4 regions of the Pectobacterium parmentieri genome follow, and region 4 is predicted to be linked to each of the others. Evidence: predicted binding sites of a transcription regulator. Region 4 holds the regulator's gene; each other region holds the start of a gene.
The links. Region 4 encodes CRP, which controls carbon source genes, mostly activating them, when cyclic AMP is high. Its sites were predicted from a motif close to ATGTGANNNNNNTCACAT; they were not measured.
Positions count from the first base shown of each region.

Region 1: a site for CRP is predicted at 2,978-2,995, ahead of A8F97_RS00525 (GntP family permease). Genes of this name have one in related genera too.
Region 2: a site for CRP is predicted at 3,348-3,365, ahead of A8F97_RS06990 (arabinose ABC transporter substrate-binding protein). Genes of this name have one in related genera too.
Region 3: a site for CRP is predicted at 3,092-3,109, ahead of msrB (peptide-methionine (R)-S-oxide reductase MsrB). Genes of this name have one in related genera too.

Region 1 covers NZ_CP015749.1:117,484-122,824, forward strand. Annotated here, with positions in the region: gene A8F97_RS00510 (LysR family transcriptional regulator) at 1-458, shown strand, start outside; gene A8F97_RS00515 (LysR family transcriptional regulator) at 470-1,393, opposite strand; gene lysA (diaminopimelate decarboxylase) at 1,512-2,774, shown strand; gene A8F97_RS00525 (GntP family permease) at 3,244-4,548, shown strand; gene A8F97_RS00530 (glycerate kinase) at 4,558-5,341, shown strand, end outside.
Region 2 covers NZ_CP015749.1:1,578,943-1,584,283, forward strand. Annotated here, with positions in the region: gene araH (L-arabinose ABC transporter permease AraH) at 1-555, opposite strand, end outside; gene araG (L-arabinose ABC transporter ATP-binding protein AraG) at 574-2,097, opposite strand; gene A8F97_RS06990 (arabinose ABC transporter substrate-binding protein) at 2,194-3,177, opposite strand; gene A8F97_RS06995 (ribulokinase) at 3,552-5,237, shown strand; gene araA (L-arabinose isomerase) at 5,275-5,341, shown strand, end outside.
Region 3 covers NZ_CP015749.1:1,653,418-1,658,758, forward strand. Annotated here, with positions in the region: gene sppA (signal peptide peptidase SppA) at 1-316, shown strand, start outside; gene ansA (asparaginase) at 416-1,435, shown strand; gene pncA (bifunctional nicotinamidase/pyrazinamidase) at 1,454-2,101, shown strand; gene A8F97_RS07320 (YeaC family protein) at 2,146-2,424, opposite strand; gene msrB (peptide-methionine (R)-S-oxide reductase MsrB) at 2,557-2,976, opposite strand; gene gapA (glyceraldehyde-3-phosphate dehydrogenase) at 3,319-4,314, shown strand; gene A8F97_RS07335 (D-hexose-6-phosphate mutarotase) at 4,421-5,290, shown strand.
Region 4 covers NZ_CP015749.1:4,704,668-4,710,008, forward strand. Annotated here, with positions in the region: gene A8F97_RS21335 (aminodeoxychorismate synthase component II) at 1-67, shown strand, start outside; gene argD (bifunctional acetylornithine/succinyldiaminopimelate transaminase) at 187-1,413, shown strand; gene crp (cAMP-activated global transcriptional regulator CRP) at 1,644-2,276, opposite strand; gene A8F97_RS21350 (OsmC family protein) at 2,651-3,058, shown strand; gene A8F97_RS21355 (phosphoribulokinase) at 3,225-4,094, opposite strand; gene A8F97_RS21360 (YheU family protein) at 4,217-4,453, opposite strand; gene A8F97_RS21365 (hydrolase) at 4,450-5,341, opposite strand, start outside.

The DNA.
Region 1 (5,341 bases), 440 kb from region 4:
TCGCGCGCCCGCTGGCAAGCTGTGAGTCGGTATTGTGTGCGTCACCGTCTTATCTGAATGAGCATGGTATTCCGCGACAGCTTACCGATCTTTCGGTGCATAACTGCCTGACCTATACCTATTTTGGCAAAAGCCTGTGGCATTTTTCCCGCGATGATGAAAAGTTTACGATTCCCGTCAGCGGAAACCTGAGCGGTAATGAATCGCTCGTGCTGCTGTCAGGCGCGCTGGAAGGGGCGGGGATTGCGCTGCAACCGCGCTATTCCGTGACGCCTTATCTCGCTAGCGGGCAGTTGGTCGCGCTGTTGCCAGAATATCGCCCGCAGGCGATGGGTATTTACGGTATTTACACCTCGCGCCGTCAGATGCCCGCTGCGCTGCGAACGCTGTTAGATTTTCTGGTGGACTGGTTTGCTCACGATCCGCGCTGGCGGACGCTGACCCAGAAAGCGGTGTAACGAGCTAGGCGCTACTGCCGTAAGACTTGTTCCAGACGTGAAGGCACGCTTGCGGCGTACTGCTTGAGTTGTTCAATGACGGTATCGACGAGCGCTGACGCTGGGCGGTGTAGCGGGCGGATCAGGCTGACGGTAAAGGGGACATCGATACTGAAAGACCGCACGACCACGCCGGAGGCCGCATAATCCAAAGCAGTGAGCGGGTTAACGATGGACAGCCCGATGCCTGCCCTCACCATCGCACACACCGATGCTGCGCTGTGGGTTTCCAGCACCATCCGGCGGGACACGCCCTGATCCTGAAACAGGTTGTCTAGCAACTGGCGATAGCTGTCGGCACTCGACAGGCTAATAAAGGGTTGATGAGAAAAATCCTGCGGTGTGAGCACCGCTTTTTGTGCCAGTGGATGTCTGGCAGGCAGCACACACACTTCATTTAATAACATCAGCGTTTGCCGATCTGTACCGGCTGGCGTGAGGCTGTTTTCGGTTAACCCTAAATCATGACGCTGTGCGGATAGCCACTCTTCCAGCAGCGGCGATTCCTGCGGAATGATGTGCAGATTAAGCAGCGGATAGCGGGCCAGCAGCGGCTTGCAAACGTCAGGCAGTAGCGACTGTGAGAACACGGGCAGGCAGGCAATGGAAAGCTGAGCCTGCTGAAAACGGCGAATATCACGGGCGGCGTTGATGATCCGTTCTAGTCCATAGTAAGAGCGCTGCACTTCTTCAAATAGCTGTAACCCCTGTGCGGTGGGGTAAAGCCTGCCGCGCAGTCGCTCGAACAGCGTCATCTGAATCAGTTTCTCAAAGCGTGCCAGCTCGCGGCTGACGGTCGGCTGCGATGTATTCAGTAGCGCTGCCGCTTCCGTCAGATTCCCGGTCGTCATAACCGCATGGAAAATCTCGATGTGTCGTAAAGATATTGCCATTATGTTCCCCCCTATCCATATCATAGATGAATAGAGTCTGCTCAAAACGATATTTGTTTACCAGAATGGTAATTTTTATAGTGGCTATCAACCACGATTAACCCGTAATTGGTAATTATTTATGCCCCACGATCTGAATGACCTCACTCATGCTCTGAACGCGCAAAACCTGCGTGAACTGCCTGCCCGTTTTGGTTGCCCGGTGTGGGCCTATGACGCTCAAACCATCGTTAACCGCATCGCCCAACTTCGTCAGTTCGATACGATTCGCTTCGCGCAGAAGGCGTGTTCCAACACGCATATTTTGCGCCTGATGCGTGAACATGGGGTGAAAGTCGATTCAGTCTCGCTGGGGGAAATTGAGCGTGCGCTGGTGGCGGGGTTTGTGCCGGGTACTGATGCTCATGAGATCGTCTTTACCGCCGATCTGCTGGATCGCCCGACGCTGCAACGCGTTGCCGAACTGAATATCCCAGTGAACGCGGGTTCGGTCGATATGCTGGAACAGCTTGGGCAACAGTCGCCGGGGCATCCGGTATGGCTGCGTGTGAATCCGGGTTTTGGTCATGGTCATAGTCAGAAAACCAATACCGGTGGCGAGAACAGCAAGCACGGCATCTGGTATGGCGATTTGCCGCTGGCGCTGGAACACATTCAGCGCTATCAGTTGAAGCTGGTGGGGATCCACATGCACATTGGTTCCGGCGTGGATTACGGCCATTTGGAACAAGTGTGCGAGGCGATGGTTCAGCAGGTCGTTGAGCTGGGTCAGGATATTGAGGCGATTTCAGCGGGCGGCGGGCTGTCGATTCCCTATCGTCACGGCGAAGAAGCGATTGATACCGAACACTATTACGGGCTGTGGAACGCCGCGCGGGAGAAAATTGCTACGCATCTCGGCCATCCGGTCACGCTGGAAATTGAACCTGGGCGCTTTCTGGTCGCGGAATCTGGCGTGCTGGTGGCGGAAGTGCGGGCGATAAAATCCATGGGCAGCCGCCACTTTGTGCTGGTCGATGCCGGGTTTAACGATCTGATGCGTCCTGCGATGTACGGCAGCTATCACCATGTGTCTCTGTTGTCGGGCGACGGCCGCGATATCAGCCAGTCCACGTTGCGAGACAGTGTGATTGCAGGGCCGCTGTGTGAATCCGGCGATGTGTTTACCCAGCAAGCAGGCGGTGGTGTAGAAACCTTCCCGCTACCGGAAGCACAGGTTGGCGACTATCTGGTCTTCCATGATACCGGTGCATACGGCGCATCGATGTCCTCTAACTACAACAGCCGTCCATTGCTGCCGGAAGTGTTGTTTGAAAACGGCGAACCGCGCCTAATCCGCCGCCGTCAGACGCTGGAAGCGCTGCTGGCGCTGGAAGCGCTTTAATCAACTCGTATACTCCTAGTGTTGTCAACGCACTGAACGCGCAGCGCCGGAACATCACCTTTACGGCGCGTAGCGTGTACTAATAATATTAAGGGGGGCCGCGAGTGTGGATTAGCACGCGGCCTCCTTTTTGTTTGCGCTGGTCTTTTGTGCCTTTTTACCCCTGCCTGACCAACCTTCGTTTCTGATGTAGTCAAATCACAATGTGATAAACCTCTCGCTATCTTGTTCTCTGACACAGTTTTTTTTATTCAAATGCCCATTTTTTTCGTGTCTGGACACATAGGTCGATTTATTAGGAAAGCATAGAATAACTATCGTGAAATATTAATAGGGCGAGGTTTGAACGCTATTATTCATTAAGTGTTAATAAAATTAAAAACATCATTTAATACAAATCGGCCAGAGAAAAGATTTGTATTCGTACCCTGCTGTCTATTTTTTATAAAAAACAAGAAGAGGTTTAATTATGCATGCAATGGAACCCCTTGGCTGGTATGGGGCTTTAATAGGTTTGTTTGTTGCTATAATTCTTATTCTAAGAAAGGTTAATCCCGTCTATTCTTTATTTTTTGGTGCCATCATTGGCGCTGTGATTGGCGGAGCCAATTTAGATCAAACCATTTCATTATTAACCTCCGGCACACAAAGCGTGATGGGCACCGTTATCCGTGTATTGGCGGCGGGTGTTTTAGCGGGTGTGATGATGGAGTCAGGGGCCGCAGAAACGATTGCTCAGGCAATCGTAAGAAAAATGGGGGAAGGAAAAGCCATTTTAGCCCTGACGTTAGCGACGATGATTATTACTTCCGTTGGCGTATTTATTCCTGTTGCCGTGTTAATTGTTGCACCGATCGCGCTATCTGTTGGGAATAAAATGGGCGTGTCAAAGTTGGCATTGTTATTGGCACTGTCTGGCGGCGGAAAAGCGGGCAATATTATTTCACCGAATCCAAATACTATTGCTGCCGCGAATGGGTTTCACCTGAGCTTGAGTGATGTGATGATTGCCGGTTTTATTCCTGCGGTTTGCGGCATGGTAATGGCTGTGATCGTCGCCACATTACTGAAAAACAAAGGCGTCAAGGTCAGCGAACAGGAAGCGAATGCGTTGTCTGCGACAACCAGTGACAAGGCCTATCCGACGCTTGGCAAAGCGATTGTGGCACCGTTGGTTGCCGTTGTTCTGCTGATGCTTAATCCCATTGGTTCTATTTTGCATATCAACCTGCTCTCTTCCTTTAAACTTGATGCGATGTATGTATTGCCGCTGGCGGGATTTATTGGTTTGGTCGCGATGGGGCAGCAACACAAAATGTTGGCTTATACGGCATCCGGTTTGGAGAAAATGACTGCTACCGTGCTGATTTTAATTGGTGCAGGCGCGATTGCTGGGTTAATTTCCGCTTCAAATTTATCGATACAGGTTGTCGCATTAATTAATGTTCTTGGTATTTCTGGCACCTTCCTGGCACCGATATCAGGTATTTTGATGGCTGCTGCTACGGCATCAACATCCACTGGCGTTATTTTAGCGACAGGAACATTTGGTGATGCTATTTCACATGTTGGCGCTCCTCCTATTTCTTCTGCCGTTATGGTTCATACAGGCGCTACCGTTATTGACTCTTTGCCGCAGGGTAATTATTTCCACGTCACAGCACAAAGCATGAATATGAGTATTCGGCAACGTATGGCCTTAATTCCTTATGAGGCGCTGGTGGGGGGGACAATGGCCATTGTCTCAACGGTTTTGTACGGTTTTGTTTTATAAGGTAGCGAGATGATGAGTATGAAAAATGAAACGTTTGTTTTGGCACCGGACTCCTTCAAGGAAAGTATGACGGCAAAAGAAGTGTGTATTGCCATGGAAAAAGGTCTGAAAAAGATATTCCCTGAAGCGACGTATATTCACGTACCCATGGCAGATGGCGGTGAAGGCACCGTGCAATCATTGATTGATGCGACACAGGGCCATATTTTCCAGCAAACGGTGGTTGGCCCACTGGGTGAACCGGTGGAAGCAACTTATGGTGTAATGGGCGACGGCGACATTGCCGTGATTGAAATGGCTTCTGCCAGTGGTATTCACCATGTCAATCAGGACACTAAAAACCCGTTAATCACGACGACTTACGGCACAGGCCAGTTGATTCGTGCCTGCCTGGATAAGGGGATCAAAAAAATTATCCTGGGTATCGGTGGTAGTGCAACCAACGATGGTGGTGCAGGGATGGCAGAAGCGCTGGGGGTGAAATTCTATGATGAGGCCGGCGAACGGTTAAGTCGTGGTGGTGGTGCATTAGGAAGGCTACATCATATTGATATTTCAAGTATTGATAAGCGTCTTGCTGACATCGATATTCTGGTGGCGTGTGATGTGACTAACCCATTGTGTGGTGAAAATGGTGCTTCCCATATTTTTGGGCCGCAAAAGGGAGCAACGCCTGAAATGGTCAGCATGCTCGACGGCAATCTGTCCCACTATGCCAACCTTATTAAGGCACAGTTGGGTAAAGATATTGCCAGCCAGCCCGGCGCGGGAGCGGCGGGGGGATTGGGAGCAG
Region 2 (5,341 bases), 1.9 Mb from region 4:
AATCATACAACCGATAGTGATCCAAATTGGCGCAGGCAAGCCCAGCCAGTTGGCATAGCCCAGTTCAAAGAAGCGCTCATCTTCAATCCCTACCGCTTTACCATCGGAAATGATGTACGCCAGGCCACGCGCAATCTGCATCGTCGCCAGCGTCGTAATCAGTGCGTTGATCTTCAAACGGGCAATCACGAAGCCGTTAAGCAAGCCGAACGCCACACCGAGCAGCAGCCCGGCACCGACGCCGATCCACAGGCTTTCACTGATGTTAATCACCACCGCCGTCGCAACCCCGGCGCAGGCAATAATCGAGGCTACCGACAGATCGAAATCACCAGAAGCCAGACAAAACAGCATCCCGCAGGCCACCATACCGGACATAGAAATTGCCAGCCCCAACCCTTTCATATTGATAAATGAGGCAAAGTTGGGGACAAAAATCGCACAACCAAGAAACAGCACGGCAAAAACCACCAGCATGCCGTAGTTATCCCAAATGCGGGACATTCCCATGCCATTTTTCTTCTTTTCTGAGGTTGCAGACGTAACCGTTGACATTATTTTGCTCCTTCGCGGTCAGGCAACCGCAGATTCGATATCGGGGGTTCGTAACATAGCCAGACTGAGCACTTTCTGCTCAGTGGCATCGCCATGCCGCAGTTCACCGGAGATGGCACCTTCGCGCATGACGATAATCCGATCGGCCAGTCCAAGCACTTCTGGTAAATCGCTGGAGGCAAATAGCACCGCGATCCCCTGATTCGCTAGTTCATAGATGACATGATAAATTTCGTGCTTCGCACCGACATCGATGCCGCGCGTGGGTTCATCGAGCAAAATGACCTTCATCTCTTCGGACAGCCAGCGACCAAGAATGGCTTTCTGCTGGTTTCCGCCGGAAAGATTCATAATCAGTTGTTCAGCGGATGGCGTTTTGATATTCAACGCATCAATGCGCTGCAAGGCGTTATCCACTTCCCACTGGTTATTAATAATAAAACCGGCTTTCAGGCTCTTACGTCTTGCGCTGATATTGATGTTGTCACGCACCGAGTGCACCGGAATGATACCGTCCGCTTTGCGATCCTCGGGGCAAAGCATCACACCTTGGCGAATCGCATCAATGGGAGAATTCACCACCAGCGGTTTACCATCCAGCAAAACCTGACCGCTGGTGATTTTGGTCGCACCAAACAGCCCTTTCATAAGTTCGCTGCGCCCCGCACCCACCAGACCAAATAGCCCGACAATCTCCCCCTGTTTCACGTTCAGGGAAATCGTGGATTTCACGCCCGGCGCTTTTACGTCTTTCAGCGTCAAGCGCTCTTCGCCGTGCGGACGCGGCGCGTAGCCATAGATATCCCCCAAGTTACGCCCTACCATCGCCTGTACCAGCGACTCATGGTTCACTTGCTGCATATCGTCAAACGTGCGCACATAGCGGCCATCTTTAAACACGGTAATGGCATCGCTCAGTGCAAAAATTTCTTCCATTCGGTGTGAAACGTACAAAATGATCCGGCCTTCACTGCGCAATTCCGTAATCACCCGGAAAAGTTGCTCGATCTCACGGGCAGACAGCGAACTGGTCGGTTCATCAAAAGCAATAATCTTGGCGTTACGCGCCAGCGCTTTGGCGATTTCCACCATCTGCCACTGCCCGATAGACAGGTATTTCAGCGGAGTATCAGGATCAATATCCAACCCCAGATGCTGTAATTGCAGTTTGGCTTCATAGCGCAGCAACGAATAATTCACCATGCCGTATTTATGCGGCAGTTGGCCCAGATAGATGTTCTCGGCGACCGTCATTTCCGGCACCAAATGCAGTTCCTGATAGATGATGGCAACGCCCGCATTCAGGGCATCCATCGTATTACTAAACTGTACAGGTTTGCCCTGAATGTGGATTTCGCCCGCTGACGGTGCATAGTTGCCGCTCAGGATTTTTAACAGCGTCGACTTGCCCGCCCCGTTTTCCCCCATCAATGCATGGATCTGGCCGGCATGGCAGGAAAAACTGATATCCGAAAGCGCCTTAACACCGGGAAATTCTTTACCGATCCCATGAAACGACAAATAGGGTGACTGTGCTGTCATGTCTGTTTCCTCATAACGATGCAGGTAGAGCGCGGATAACCTCGACCAGCGTCATGCTGACCGGCGTTATCCGCGTCTTTACGAAATCAGGCGTGATTACATCAGGCCTTTTTTCTCCAGTTCGACCTTAAAGTTGTCACGAGTGATCAGCACCACGTCGGTCACTTCGGTGAATTTCTCCGGCTCGACACCTTTGGTGACCCAGTCATTCAGCATCTGAATACTCTTATAGCCGTGAATATCCGGACTTGGCAGCAGTGAGCCAAAGAAGCCCGTTGCCTGACCTTTGGACAGTTCGCTCACCGCATCCACGCCGTTGATACCGATACCAATGACGTTAGCCGCTTTAAAGCCCTGTCCTTCCGTCGCACGAACGCCACCCAGCACGGTGTTGTCGTTCATACCGATAATCAGCCAGTTTTTCACGCCAGGATGCTGAACCAGCATAGAGTTAGCAGCGTCAAACGCGCCGGGGATATCGTTGGATTTGGTAGGCACCCGATAGATCTGTTTTTCTGGGAAGCCAGCCACTTTCAGCGCATCCATAGAGCCAGAAGTACGGCGACGAGCGGTGTCCAATTCATCAGCCGTAATCGCCATCACCGCCGTTTCATCCACTTTCCAGCCACGGTTGTTCATCTCTTTATACAGTTCCTGCCCCTGACGCTCGCCAATTTTGGTGGCTGCCATCATCACCAACGGCACCGTGTCCATCGGTTGGCCTTTGGCATTCACGAACTGGTCGTCAACCGCAATCACCTTAAGATTGTAGCTACGCGCCTTGGCAATAATGGCCGGCCCCAATTTCGGATCTGGGGTACAAATAACAAACCCTTTCGCTCCGCTAGCCGCCAGACTATCAATCGCGTTCAGGGTTTTTTCCCCATCAGGCACCGCAATTTTTATCACATCAAAACCAAGATCTTTTCCTGCCTTATCGGCGAATTTCCATTCGGTCTGGAACCAGGGTTCTTCCGGCTGCTTAACCAGAAACCCCAGCTTTAAGTTCTCTGCCATAGCTGATTGTGACATAACAGCAGCTAACCCGATTGCAGCCAGCGCCTTAGTGAATTTATGCATGATGTTCTCCGGTGTCATTATCTTTTCATTCGCCAGTGACGCTGAAGCGAATTCGAGTTCCTGGTAAGGGTATTTCCGGTCTGGATAAAGGAAAAACACAGACTTAGCGTAAATCCTTCACTCAGTAGCATTCAGACGCTTTATGTTTTAGTCGTTATTTTCGGTTCGAATATAGAGCTTTATCACATCCCGGAACAATGACAGGTTTGTGCATACATTTAGCAATTTTAACCAATCATTAACCTTTGACGAGCTTCACAAAATGGCTGCGGGCGACAGAAAAATACATACTTCCAGCTAACCGCTCCTAACCGCCTCTTCCTATCCCTGCCTATCGTAAACGTCAACGATCTGGGATTAATGAGGAGCAAAGCATGAGCGCGGGCGCTATTACGATTGGTCTCGACTTCGGCAGTGATTCGGTACGCGCCTTAGCCGTTGACTGCCAAAGCGGGAAAGAGCTGGAAACAGAAGTGGTCTACTATCCCCGCTGGCGTGAGGGTAAATATTGTCAGCCTGCCAACAACCAGTTCCGACACCACCCGCTGGACTATATCGAATCGCTAGAGCAGGCGATTAAGGTGGTGGTTTCCCGTCTGACGAACGAACAACGGCAGAGCATCATCGGTATTGGCGTGGATTCCACCGGGTCAACGCCCGCGCCGATTGATGAACAAGGCCAGATACTGGCGCTACGTCCCGAGTTTACCAACAACCCCAATGCGATGTTCGTCCTGTGGAAAGACCACACGGCAATAGAAGAAGCAGATGCCATTAATGCACTCTGTCATAGCGGCCAGTTCCCGGATTACACCCGCTATATCGGCGGCGTTTACTCATCCGAATGGTTCTGGGCCAAAATCCTCCATGTCTCACGTGAAGATGCGGCCGTGCGCCAGACAGCGGTTTCCTGGATCGAACTCTGTGACTGGGTGCCCGCCCTGCTTTCCGGTACACAAGCGCCTGCTGATATTCGTCGTGGTCGGTGCAGTGCTGGACATAAATCACTCTGGCACCCGAGCTGGGGCGGACTACCGCCGAAAGATTTCTTACATGCGCTCGATCCCTGCCTGACCGAGACATTACAGTACCCGCTGTTTACCGATACCTGGACTGCTGAACAACCCGTCGGCACCATCACCGCCGAGTGGGCACAGCGGCTCGGCATTCCCGACACTGTCATCCTTGCAGGCGGCGCGTTTGACTGTCACGTCGGCACCGTCGGCGCGGGCGCACAGCCCTATACGTTGGTTAAAGTGATTGGCACCTCCACCTGCGACATTCTGATCGCCGACGAAGACCGTATTGCCGATCGCACTATCGCTGGCATCTGTGGACAGGTAGACGGCAGCGTCGTCCCCAACTATATCGGTCTCGAAGCCGGACAGTCCGCCTTCGGCGACATGTATGCCTGGTTTGGGCGTGTGCTGGGCTGGTCGTTACAGGAAGCAACAAAAGACCATCCTGAACTTAAATCGTCCCTACAGGCGGTGGAAGCCAAGCTGTTGGAACGACTCACCCACAACTGGGCGGAAAACCCCACGCTGGATCACCTGCCTATCGTGCTGGACTGGTTTAACGGCCGCAGGACGCCGTTCGCCAACCAGCGATTAAAAGGCGTGATTACCGATCTCAATCTTGGCACCGATGCCCCTACGCTGTTTGGCGGTTTCATTGCTGCTACCGCCTTTGGCGCACGCGCGATTATGGAATGCTTTGAAGATCAGGGCGTCCCCGTCGAAAACGTGCTGGCACTGGGCGGCATCGCGCGGAAATCTCCCGTCATCATGCAGGTGTGTACCGACGTAATGAATCGCCCCTTGCAGATCGTCGCATCCGATCAGTGCTGTGCACTCGGTGCAGCGATCTTTGCCGCTGTCGCCGCTGGCGTTCACGGCGATATCCCAACCGCACAACAGCATATGGCCAGTGGCATAGAACGCACGTTGATGCCAGACAGCCAGCGCGTTGCCCGTTATCAACAGCTTTATGAACGCTATCAGCAGTGGTGCCACCTCGCGGAACCTGCCTATAGCCCAACGTCTACGGCAAAAAACTAATTTTTATCCCTCTGGGGATCACGTTACAGGAGTCATCATGGATCATTTTAAGCAGCTTGAAGTCTGGTTCGTCATCGGTAGCCAGCATCTCTACGGGCCGGAAA
Region 3 (5,341 bases), 2.0 Mb from region 4:
TAGCGATGCAAAAGAGAATGGTCTGGTCGATCAGATCGGCGATTTTGATGATGCCGTGAAGAAGGCCGCTGAGTTGGCTAAACTGGGACAATATCAATTGAACTGGTATGCCGAACAACCGAACCTGCTCGACACCATGCTGAATCAGGTGAACGCATCGGTCTACGCCTTGCTGCCTGTTGCTGTCCAGTCCATGTTGCCAGCACCGGTGGCGCAACTGGCGGAAGCCATGCGTTCTCAGCCGTCCATCATGAATAACCTGAACGATCCGCAGAACCGGTACGCATTTTGCCTCACCTGCGGAGAAGTCCGGTAAGGTTTACCATTACTAGCCCGGTAATAGTCATTACTTATGGTGATATTACCGGGCTCCTTTTCCCTTTATACTCTTGTTTTGATCCTGACTCACACCACCATGCGAAAGAAATCCATTTATGTCGCTTATACGGGCGGCACCATCGGCATGCAGCGTTCCGCCAATGGCTATGTCCCAGTATCGGGTCATTTACAGCAGCAACTGGCAAACATGCCTGAATTCCACCGCGAAGAAATGCCGTCGTTTACGATTCATGAATATGACCCGCTGATCGATTCGTCTGACATGACACCAGCGGACTGGCAATCCATCGCGGACGATATTCAAGCCCACTACGATGATTACGACGGTTTTGTGATTCTGCATGGTACAGACACCATGGCGTTCACCGCTTCTGCGCTCTCGTTTATGCTGGAAAATCTGGCTAAGCCGGTTATTGTGACAGGGTCACAAATACCGCTCGCGGAATTGCGCTCGGACGGCCAGACAAACCTATTGAACGCGCTATACGTGGCAGCTAACCATCCGATTAATGAAGTCGCCCTTTTCTTCAATAACAAACTATTGCGCGGCAATCGCACCACCAAAGCCCATGCCGACGGTTTTGATGCTTTTGCTTCCCCCAACTATCCACCACTGCTGGAAGCCGGTATCCATATTCGTCGGCTGGCTCCCACCGTGGAATGTAGAGACTGCCCACCGCTGAAAGTGCATCACATCACACCGCAACCTATCGGGGTGATTACGATTTATCCCGGTATTTCTGCCGATGTCATCAGTAATTTCCTTCGTCAGCCGGTGAAAGCACTAATCTTACGCTCCTACGGCGTCGGCAACGCACCGCAAAGCCCTGGGCTGCTGCGCGAATTACGTGAAGCTTCAGCGCGCGGCATTGTGGTCGTTAACCTGACTCAGTGTATTTCCGGACGTGTAAATATGGGCGGCTATGCAACAGGCAACGCGCTGGCGCATGCGGGAGTTATTAGTGGTTTTGACATGACCGTTGAAGCCGCATTGACCAAACTGCATTACTTACTGAGCCAGCAAGATTTAAGCGCCGATGACATTCGCCGTTTAATGCAGCAAAACCTGCATGGAGAATTGAGCGATAAAGATTAAGCAATCACGGAGTTAATAATGAAAAAAGCATTGCTATTAGTTGATTTACAAAATGATTTCTTCCCCGGCGGTGCGCTGACGGTTAACGAAAGTGATCAGGTCCTCGAGGTTGCCAATCGCGCCATTGAGGCCTGTGTAGCCGCAGGGATTACAGTGATTGCCAGCCAGGATTGGCACCCCGCTAACCACGGCTGCTTTGCGGTGAGTGAACAGGCTGTGGTAGGTGAAATCGGTGAGTTAAACGGATGGCCGCAAATCTGGTGGCCCGTCCACTGTGTGCAGAAGACAACGGGTGCCGATTTTCATCCAGCGCTTCAACTATCAGGCATTCAATGGATAGTACAAAAAGGTACGCAGCCTGACATAGATAGCTACAGCACTTTTTTCGATAACGGTCATCGCGTTAAAACTGAACTGGATGATTGGCTACGCGCTCACCACATTACTCATTTAACCATTCTGGGGCTGGCGACCGACTATTGCGTCAAGTTTAGCGTATGGGATGCTATCGCCTTGGGTTATCACACCGAGGTATTGGTGGATGGCTGTCGTGGTGTCAATCTTTCGCCCGACGACAGCGCATTGGCATTACAGGAAATGGTACAGCGTGGGGCAAGACTTATCGACATGACACAGTTCCTTGCGGAACTATCCTCCCATCACTAAAGCCACCAGCAACTAGCGGTAGCCTCTGAGACTACCGCTGACACTTACACCTCAGGCTTCAGCGTAACGATAGCGTCGGCACTGGTAAACTGCCGCTTCAGTTCTTGCTTGCTCTTCATCACTATTTCGCCATTAGTGCCAATTGTCATGTGCTCAGCCTGTTCGTTATGGCGGGCCTGCCACATCATCACCATTTGCAGGCAGTTTTCTTTCTGTTCAGCCGTCAACGCGACACCATCTGGCCATTTGCCCAGTTCTACCGCTGTAACTAACCGTTGGTAAATTTCTGGCGTCATGGCGTCGATCAGATCATTGAGTTCCATATCCGGTTTCTGCTCCGAGGAAGGTCAGATTTATTATTGCTGAATGCCTGTTATTGGCAGAGCCCACAACGGCTGAATCGTTTAAAGCTATTGTAATCTCTGGCTGCCACTACCATAGCGGTGGTAAACAGACTACCCGTCAACGCGTTCGCCATCAACGTCGTCGATAAAGCTCAGCGAAGCAGAATTCACGCAATAGCGCTCTCCCGTGGTTTTCGGGCCATCGGGGAAAACATGTCCCAGGTGCGCATCGCACTGCCCACAGCGGATCTCAATACGGCGCATGTTGTGTGAGTCATCTTCCAGATAGCGAATCGCTTCTGAGGACACCGGCTGATCGAAACTCGGCCAGCCACAGCCGGAATCATATTTACTGTCAGAATAAAACAGCGGAGCCTGACAGCACAGGCAGTGATAGGCGCCCGTGCGCTTGTTATGCAGCAATTTACCTGAAAACGCAGGCTCAGTACCGCGTTGCTGAGTGACATAGCGTTGCAGCTCTGTCAGTTCAGTATTATCGGACGAAGTAGGCGAAGCAGAGTCGTTAGTCATTGAAGTCTCGCTGCGGTGTTATTTATTCATTTAATCATTGATTATAACAAAAAATTAACAACCTAACAGGCCATTCTGGCTTAATATTAACAATGTTATTAGCATGAATATTTAATTGTGACATACATCACATATTGAAATGACATGGGCTTTATATGATGCATTCCGCCCCCATATCAGTCTTAGATGTTACTTAGTTACAGGCTCAAGCGGTTTTTGCACAAAGATTGGTCATAGGTTTGACTTACAGCAACTATTGACACGATTCCGCTTGACGCTCAGCAAGGTTTTTGTAATTTTACAACCAACCTTTTATTCACAAACCAATAGCTGGTGGAATATATGACTATCAAAGTAGGTATCAACGGTTTTGGCCGTATCGGCCGTATTGTTTTCCGCGCTGCGCAAGAGCGTTCTGACATTGAGATCGTTGCAATCAACGACCTGTTAGACGCTGAATACATGGCGTACATGCTGAAGTACGACTCAACTCATGGTCGTTTCAACGGCACCGTTGAAGTTAAAGATGGCCACCTGGTTGTTAACGGCAAAACCATTCGTGTTACCGCAGAGCGCGACCCTGCAAACCTGAAGTGGAACGAAGTCAACGTTGATGTTGTTGCTGAAGCAACTGGCCTGTTCCTGACTGACGAAACTGCGCGTAAACACATCGCTGCAGGCGCGAAGAAAGTCGTTCTGACTGGTCCATCTAAAGATGACACCCCAATGTTCGTTATGGGTGTAAACCACAAAACTTACGCAGGTCAGGAAATCGTTTCTAACGCTTCTTGTACCACTAACTGCTTGGCTCCACTGGCAAAAGTTATCAACGACAACTTCGGTATCGTTGAAGCACTGATGACCACCGTTCACGCTACCACTGCAACGCAGAAAACCGTTGATGGCCCGTCTCACAAAGACTGGCGCGGCGGCCGTGGCGCATCTCAGAACATCATCCCATCTTCTACTGGTGCAGCTAAAGCAGTAGGTAAAGTGATCCCTGAGCTGAACGGTAAACTGACGGGTATGGCGTTCCGCGTTCCTACCCCGAACGTGTCTGTTGTTGACCTGACTGCACGTCTGGAAAAACCAGCGTCTTACAAAGAAATTTGTGCAGCAATCAAAGCCGCTTCTGAAGGCGAGCTGAAAGGCGTTCTGGGTTACACCGAAGACGAAGTAGTTTCTACCGATTTCAACGGTGAAAAACTGACTTCCGTGTTTGATGCTAAAGCTGGTATCGCACTGAGCGACAACTTTGTGAAACTGGTTTCTTGGTACGACAACGAAACAGGTTACTCAAACAAGGTTCTGGATCTGATTGCTCACATTTCTAAATAAGCGTCAGCGATGATTCTGTGAAAAAAGGGCGACGTGATGTCGCCCTTTTTTATTGTTTATTGCAGATTTCTTTTACAACGAAAAACAATCAAAAAAAGGTTCTATCATGCATAACACAATTTTCTCACTCCCCGTCACGAAGCAAATTAGCACCACCCTCAGCGAGCGTCAGTTGGACCAATTACCCGTCATCGTCGTCGAACATCCTGAAGTTCGTGCCGCTATCGCATTACAAGGCGCACACCTGCTCAGTTGGCAGCCGACGAATGAAGAACCCGTACTTTGGCTGAGCGACAATACGCCTTTTACTCAGCACGTTGCCATTCGCGGTGGCGTCCCGATCTGTTTCCCTTGGTTTGGCCCTTTCGCCGAGCCTAACCACGGTTTTGCTCGTCTGCTGCCGTGGGAATTTACCGCCCACAGCGAAGATGAGCACGGTGTGCAACTCACGTTCACGCTGCGCGATAATGAGGAAACACGTAAGAGCTGGCCACATGAATTCACGCTCATCGCTCGCTTCAAGCTGGGTAAAGAGTGCGGTATTGAGCTGGAAGCACACGGTGATTACAGCATTACCAGCGCGCTGCACACCTACTTCCAGATCGGCGACATCAGCGACATTCGTATTGCTGGCCTGGGTGAGTCATTCATTGATAAAGTGGATCAAGGCAAGCTGGCGACGCAGCAAGGCGACCTGGTCTTTACCGGCCGTGCAGATCGTATCTATACCCAACCGCAGAACACCAGCGTGGTACATGATGCGGTACTGAAACGCACCATCGAAGTGCACCATTCGCACCATAGCGATGTGGTGTCATGGAACCCCGGCGCAGAACTTTCTCGGACGATTAGCGATATGCCGGATGAGGGATATAAAACGTTCGTGTGCGTGGAAACCGCGCGAATTAACCAACCTTTTGTCGCGTCAGCCAACGCTCCGGCTCGTCTGGCGACGGTTATCCGCATCAAGAAATAACCCCCGTTGTACCGTGTATGGCGACGCTGTTCGCCATACACTTTCTTCTAA
Region 4 (5,341 bases):
GTTTCACCCGGAGAGCATTCTCAGCCAGCAAGGACATCAGCTTTTGGATAATTTCCTTAAAATTTAGCTATATAGAAAGTTATTCTCTCTAGTGGCCGATTTAATATTGCCTGTAATTGATTTTTTATGCATATTTATTGACTATATTTTCATTCTAACGTGATGGATAGCAGAGTGAGGCAGCAAATGGCAGCAGAGCAGAAAGCAGTGACACGGGATACTCACGATAAAGTGATTTTGCCGGTTTATGCACCCGCGAAGTTTGTACCAGTGAAAGGTAAAGGGAGTCGCGTCTGGGATCAGGATGGTCGTGAATATATCGATTTCTCTGGTGGTATCGCGGTCACGGCGCTCGGTCACTGCCATCCGGCGCTGGTCAACGCATTGCAGCAGCAGGGCGAAAAGCTGTGGCATACCAGCAATATTTTCACTAATGAACCCGCACTACGCCTCGCTAGCAAACTGATCGATGCCACGTTTGCCGATCGTGTGTTTTTTGTTAACTCCGGTGCAGAGGCTAACGAAGCGGCATTTAAGCTGGCACGTCACTATGCGGTTAAACGCCATAGTCCGTATAAAACCAAGATCATCGCCTTCTACAATGCATTCCATGGTCGCACGCTGTTCACCGTTTCAGTTGGCGGACAACCTAAGTATGCCGATGGTTTCGGGCCTAAGCCTGCCGATATTGTGCACGTACCATTCAACGATCTGGCTGCGGTTAAAGCAGTGATGGACGATCACACCTGCGCGGTTGTGCTGGAGCCGATTCAGGGAGAGGGCGGTATTACACCCGCTACGCCTGAGTTTTTGCAGGGCGTTCGTGAGTTGTGCGATCAACATAAAGCGCTGTTGGTGTTTGATGAAGTGCAGAGCGGGATGGGGCGTACCGGTAAATTATTCAGCTATATGCACTATGGGATTACGCCGGATATCCTGACAACCGCTAAAGCGTTGGGCGGTGGTTTCCCTATTAGCGCGATGCTGACGACGGAAGAGATCGCATCGGCCATGACGGTTGGGGTACACGGAACGACCTATGGCGGCAATCCGCTGGCCTGTGCGGTGGCAGAAGCCGCGCTGGATATCATCAATACGCCGGAAGTGCTGTCGGGCGTAGCAGATCGTCACGATCGCTTTGTTAGTGAACTTGAGAAAATCAACCAGCAGTACGGTGTGTTTGATCAGGTACGTGGTATGGGGCTGCTGTTGGGGGCCGAACTGAAACCGCAGTGGCATGGCCGTGCGGGCGAATTTCTGGCTGCCGCAACGGCACAGGGGCTGATGGTGTTGATGGCGGGTCCGAACGTCATCCGTTTTGTGCCGTCTTTGATCATTGATGAAGATGATATTGCACAGGGGATGGCGAAATTCGCCAACGCTGTTGCGCAGGTCGTTAACGCAGGAAACTGAGTTACGCTCTTAAAATAGCAGCGATAAAAAAACGTAGGGAACGTTTTTCAACGTCGCTTGCGACGGCCCGCAGGGGGGCGGCCAGGGATGGCACGCCATAAAAAACGTAGGGAACGTTTTTCAACGTCGCTTGCGACGGCGCGTGGGGTGACGAGCAGAAAACTCGCCATAAAAAAAGCGTGAGGCCGAGGCTTCACGCTTTTTTATTGGTAGGGTACCGCGACAGGGATTTAGCGAGTGCCGTAAACGACGATCGTTTTACCGTGTGCAGAGATCAGATTCTGGTCTTCTAACATTTTCAGAATGCGGCCCACGGTTTCACGCGAGCAGCCAACGATTTGCCCAATTTCCTGACGGGTAATTTTAATTTGCATGCCATCCGGATGTGTCATGGCATCAGGTTGTTTGGCCAGGTTGAGTAATGTTTGGGCGATACGGCCAGTCACATCAAGGAAGGCGAGGTTGCCGACTTTTTCTGAAGTCACCTGAAGTCTGTTTGCCATTTGCGCAGACAGGCGCATGAGGATGTCCGGGTTAACCTGGATGAGTTGACGGAATTTTTTGTATGAAATTTCAGCCACTTCACAGGCAGTTTTTGCCCGAACCCAGGCACTGCGCTCCTGACCTTCTTCAAACAGGCCTAGCTCACCAATAAAATCGCCCTGATTGAGGTAGGAAAGAATCATTTCCTTGCCTTCTTCATCTTTGATTAGCACTGCGACAGAGCCTTTCACGATGTAGTAAAGCGTTTCTGCTTTTTCACCTTGGTGAATCAGCGTGCTCTTCGATGGATACTTGTGGATATGACAATGGGAAAGGAACCATTCGAGAGTTGGGTCTGTCTGCGGTTTGCCGAGAACCATTCGCTATCATCCTCTGTTGTAATTCACTGCGCAAATTACAGGGGTCAGAGTTCCCTGTACGGCGTGTTTAACTGCTAAAAAAATAAAATTCAGTCTAGGCAGAATGACGTCAGGGAATATACTGGAACCACTGTACCCTTGATTTTCCGGTTGCTACCTTGCCGCACCGTAAACGTGGCTGGGTATGTCTGGCTACGTCATCATCTTCTTCGTTTCTGGGTTTGTCCAGAAAAGGTCTATTCTATTTTTGTTTTAACACAGCTTTAATGATGTGTCTTGTGTTGTCTCGCTTCAGCATGACAAAGCTCTGATTAACGCTGGTTTTTGTACAGTAACGATATAAATTTTCAAAAAAATTTTAGTGGAGAGGCATCATGCAGGCTCGGGTAAAATGGGTTGAAGGCTTAACGTTTTTGGGCGAATCGGCATCAGGGCACCAGATATTGATGGACGGTAATTCTGGCGATAAAGCGCCTAGTCCGATGGAAATGGTGTTGATGTCCGTAGGGGGATGCAGCGCGATTGATGTGGTTTCAATTCTGCAAAAAGGCCGCAACGATGTGGCAGATTGTGAGGTGAAATTAACCTCGGAACGCCGCTCTGAAGCGCCGCGTTTATTTACCCATATCAATCTGCATTTTATTGTGACGGGGAAAGGGTTGACCGATAACGTCGTTGAGCGGGCGGTTGCCCTATCAGCGGAAAAATACTGCTCCGTGGCATTGATGCTGGGCAAAGCCGTTGAAGTGACGCACAGTCACGAAATTAGAGCGCTGGCATAGTTCCTTCCTCTGGGCACTAATTCTGCTCACTTGAGCCCGTTATTAGGAGAAACACCGGGGGGGAGGTTCTCGTAGGGAGGCCTCACCCCGGTGGACGGCCCGAGTATCTCGATGCATAAACGATTGGTATTATCCTCGGGCACGTTCTCACCGTGCCCAGCTTTGCTTATTCGATGGCTTTCCCTTCTATCAGCCGCTGCACCAGCGGTGCCATGATTAGCTCCATCGCTAGCCCCATTTTTCCGCCGGGGACGACCAACGTGTTGATGTGGGAGATAAACGCCCCCTGCAACATGGCGAGCAGATAGGGATAATCAATATTATCCAATCCCTGAAAGTGGATGACGACGAAACTTTCATCCAGTGAGGGGATTGACTTGGCAGCAAACGGGTTGGAGGTGTCCACGGTGGGGACGCGCTGGAAGTTGATGTGTGTGCGAGAAAACTGTGGCGTGATGTAGGTGATGTAGTCTTCCATAGAGCGGACGACGGAATCCATCACCGCTTCACGCGAATGACCACGTTCATTGACGTCACGAATCAGCTTTTGGATCCACTCCAGGTTGACGATCGGTACCACGCCGACGAGCAAATCGACATGCTGTGCCACGTCGTTTTGATCGGTGACCACGCCACCATGCAGCCCTTCATAGAACAGGATATCGGTGGGCTCCGGCATCGGTTCCCACGGTGTGAATGTACCGGGAACCTGATTGTAGGGGATCGCTTCATCGTAGGTATGAAGGTATTTACGCGTCTGACCGTGACCATGTAGGCCATATTCGATAAACGATTGTTCCAGCAGGCTGAAATCATTCGCTTCCGGGCCGAAATAGCTGATGTGTCGCCCTAAATCACGCGCTTTGCGGATCGCCATGTCCATTTCCGGGCGGGTATAGCGGTGAAAGCTGTCGCCTTCCAACTGGGCTGCTCGTAGATCAAACTGCTGGAAAATCTTACGAAAGGCCAGACTGGTTGTCGTGGTACCTGCTCCGCTGGAGCCGGTAACCGCAATAATCGGATGCTGATGTGACATAAGGCGCGTGACTCCGTGATCGCGATGCCACATAGGCTGAAGCCTGTGTGCATCCTCAAAAAAGACGTAATGGTTCCCATTGTTAGCATGTTTGGCGTGCGCTTTCACGCCTTTCGCCATGATCAATAAGGGGCATGCCCTCCGGCATTGAGCTGGCCGCGTGGCATAATATTGAGGGTTTCATGTAACTCAGACCACACCAAAACTACGTCGCCAGATTGGAGTTGGCTACGGATATCTTCCACTTTCTGTGCCAGCGAGCGCTCCTGTTCGCCGTAATCAGTGCCTTCGCGCAGCACGAACGATTCGATGATGTTATCCAGCGTTTCTGGATCGAGCTGTTGCCAGGGAATAATCACGCTATGTTTCCTGAGTAAAAGGGTTCCTGGGTCAAAAGGGTTCCTAGAGAAGAATCGGTGGCGTAGTCCAAAAATGGGCTAAGCCAGTTGGGAATGCGCTGTTCCAGCCACATTTCCGGTTTCAATAACGTACCACTGACGAAGCCAACGTGCCCACCATGTTCCGTTAGCTGATACTCAATATTAGACGGTAACTGCGACAGATCGGGAATCACCTCCGGCGTCATGAAAGGATCGTCTTTCGCGTGGATGATCAGCAGCGGTTTGCGTATTTGAGGTAACAGCGGCAGAGCGCTACAGCGTCGATAGTAGTCAGCCGCATCGTGAAAGCCGTGGATACGTGAGGTAATGACGTCATCAAACTCGCGTAACTGACGGATTTTCTTCAACTGCGGCAACTGAATCGGCAGCGTGTCCGGGTAGGCGGCCAGCTTGCGTCCCGCGTTTTGTTTCAACAGACGCAGCAGGTAGTGCTGATAGATGCGGGAGAAACCTTGTTCCATCCGACGGCTACAGGGTTCGAGCATCAAGGGGGCGGAAACGATGACCGCAGCGGACAAGGAACAGGCTTCACCCTGCTGGCCGAGCAGGTAGGCCAGCATGTTGCCGCCGAGAGAAACGCCGATGGCGGCGGTAGGAGCCTCGCCCAGCGTCTCCTGCATCCAGTGCAGGAAATAGCCGGCATCGCTGGTTTCTCCAGAGTGATAAATACGCTTCATCCGGTTGGGCTTACCGCTGCACCCGCGAAAATGCATGATGACGGCCAGCCAACCGCGCTGTTTGCAGGCATGAAGCAGGCCGTGGGCATAGGGGCTATGGAAGCTGCCTTCCAAGCCGTGAAACAGCACCACGCGCGGTTTATGCCTCGCCTGCTCGGGCGCCTCGCTC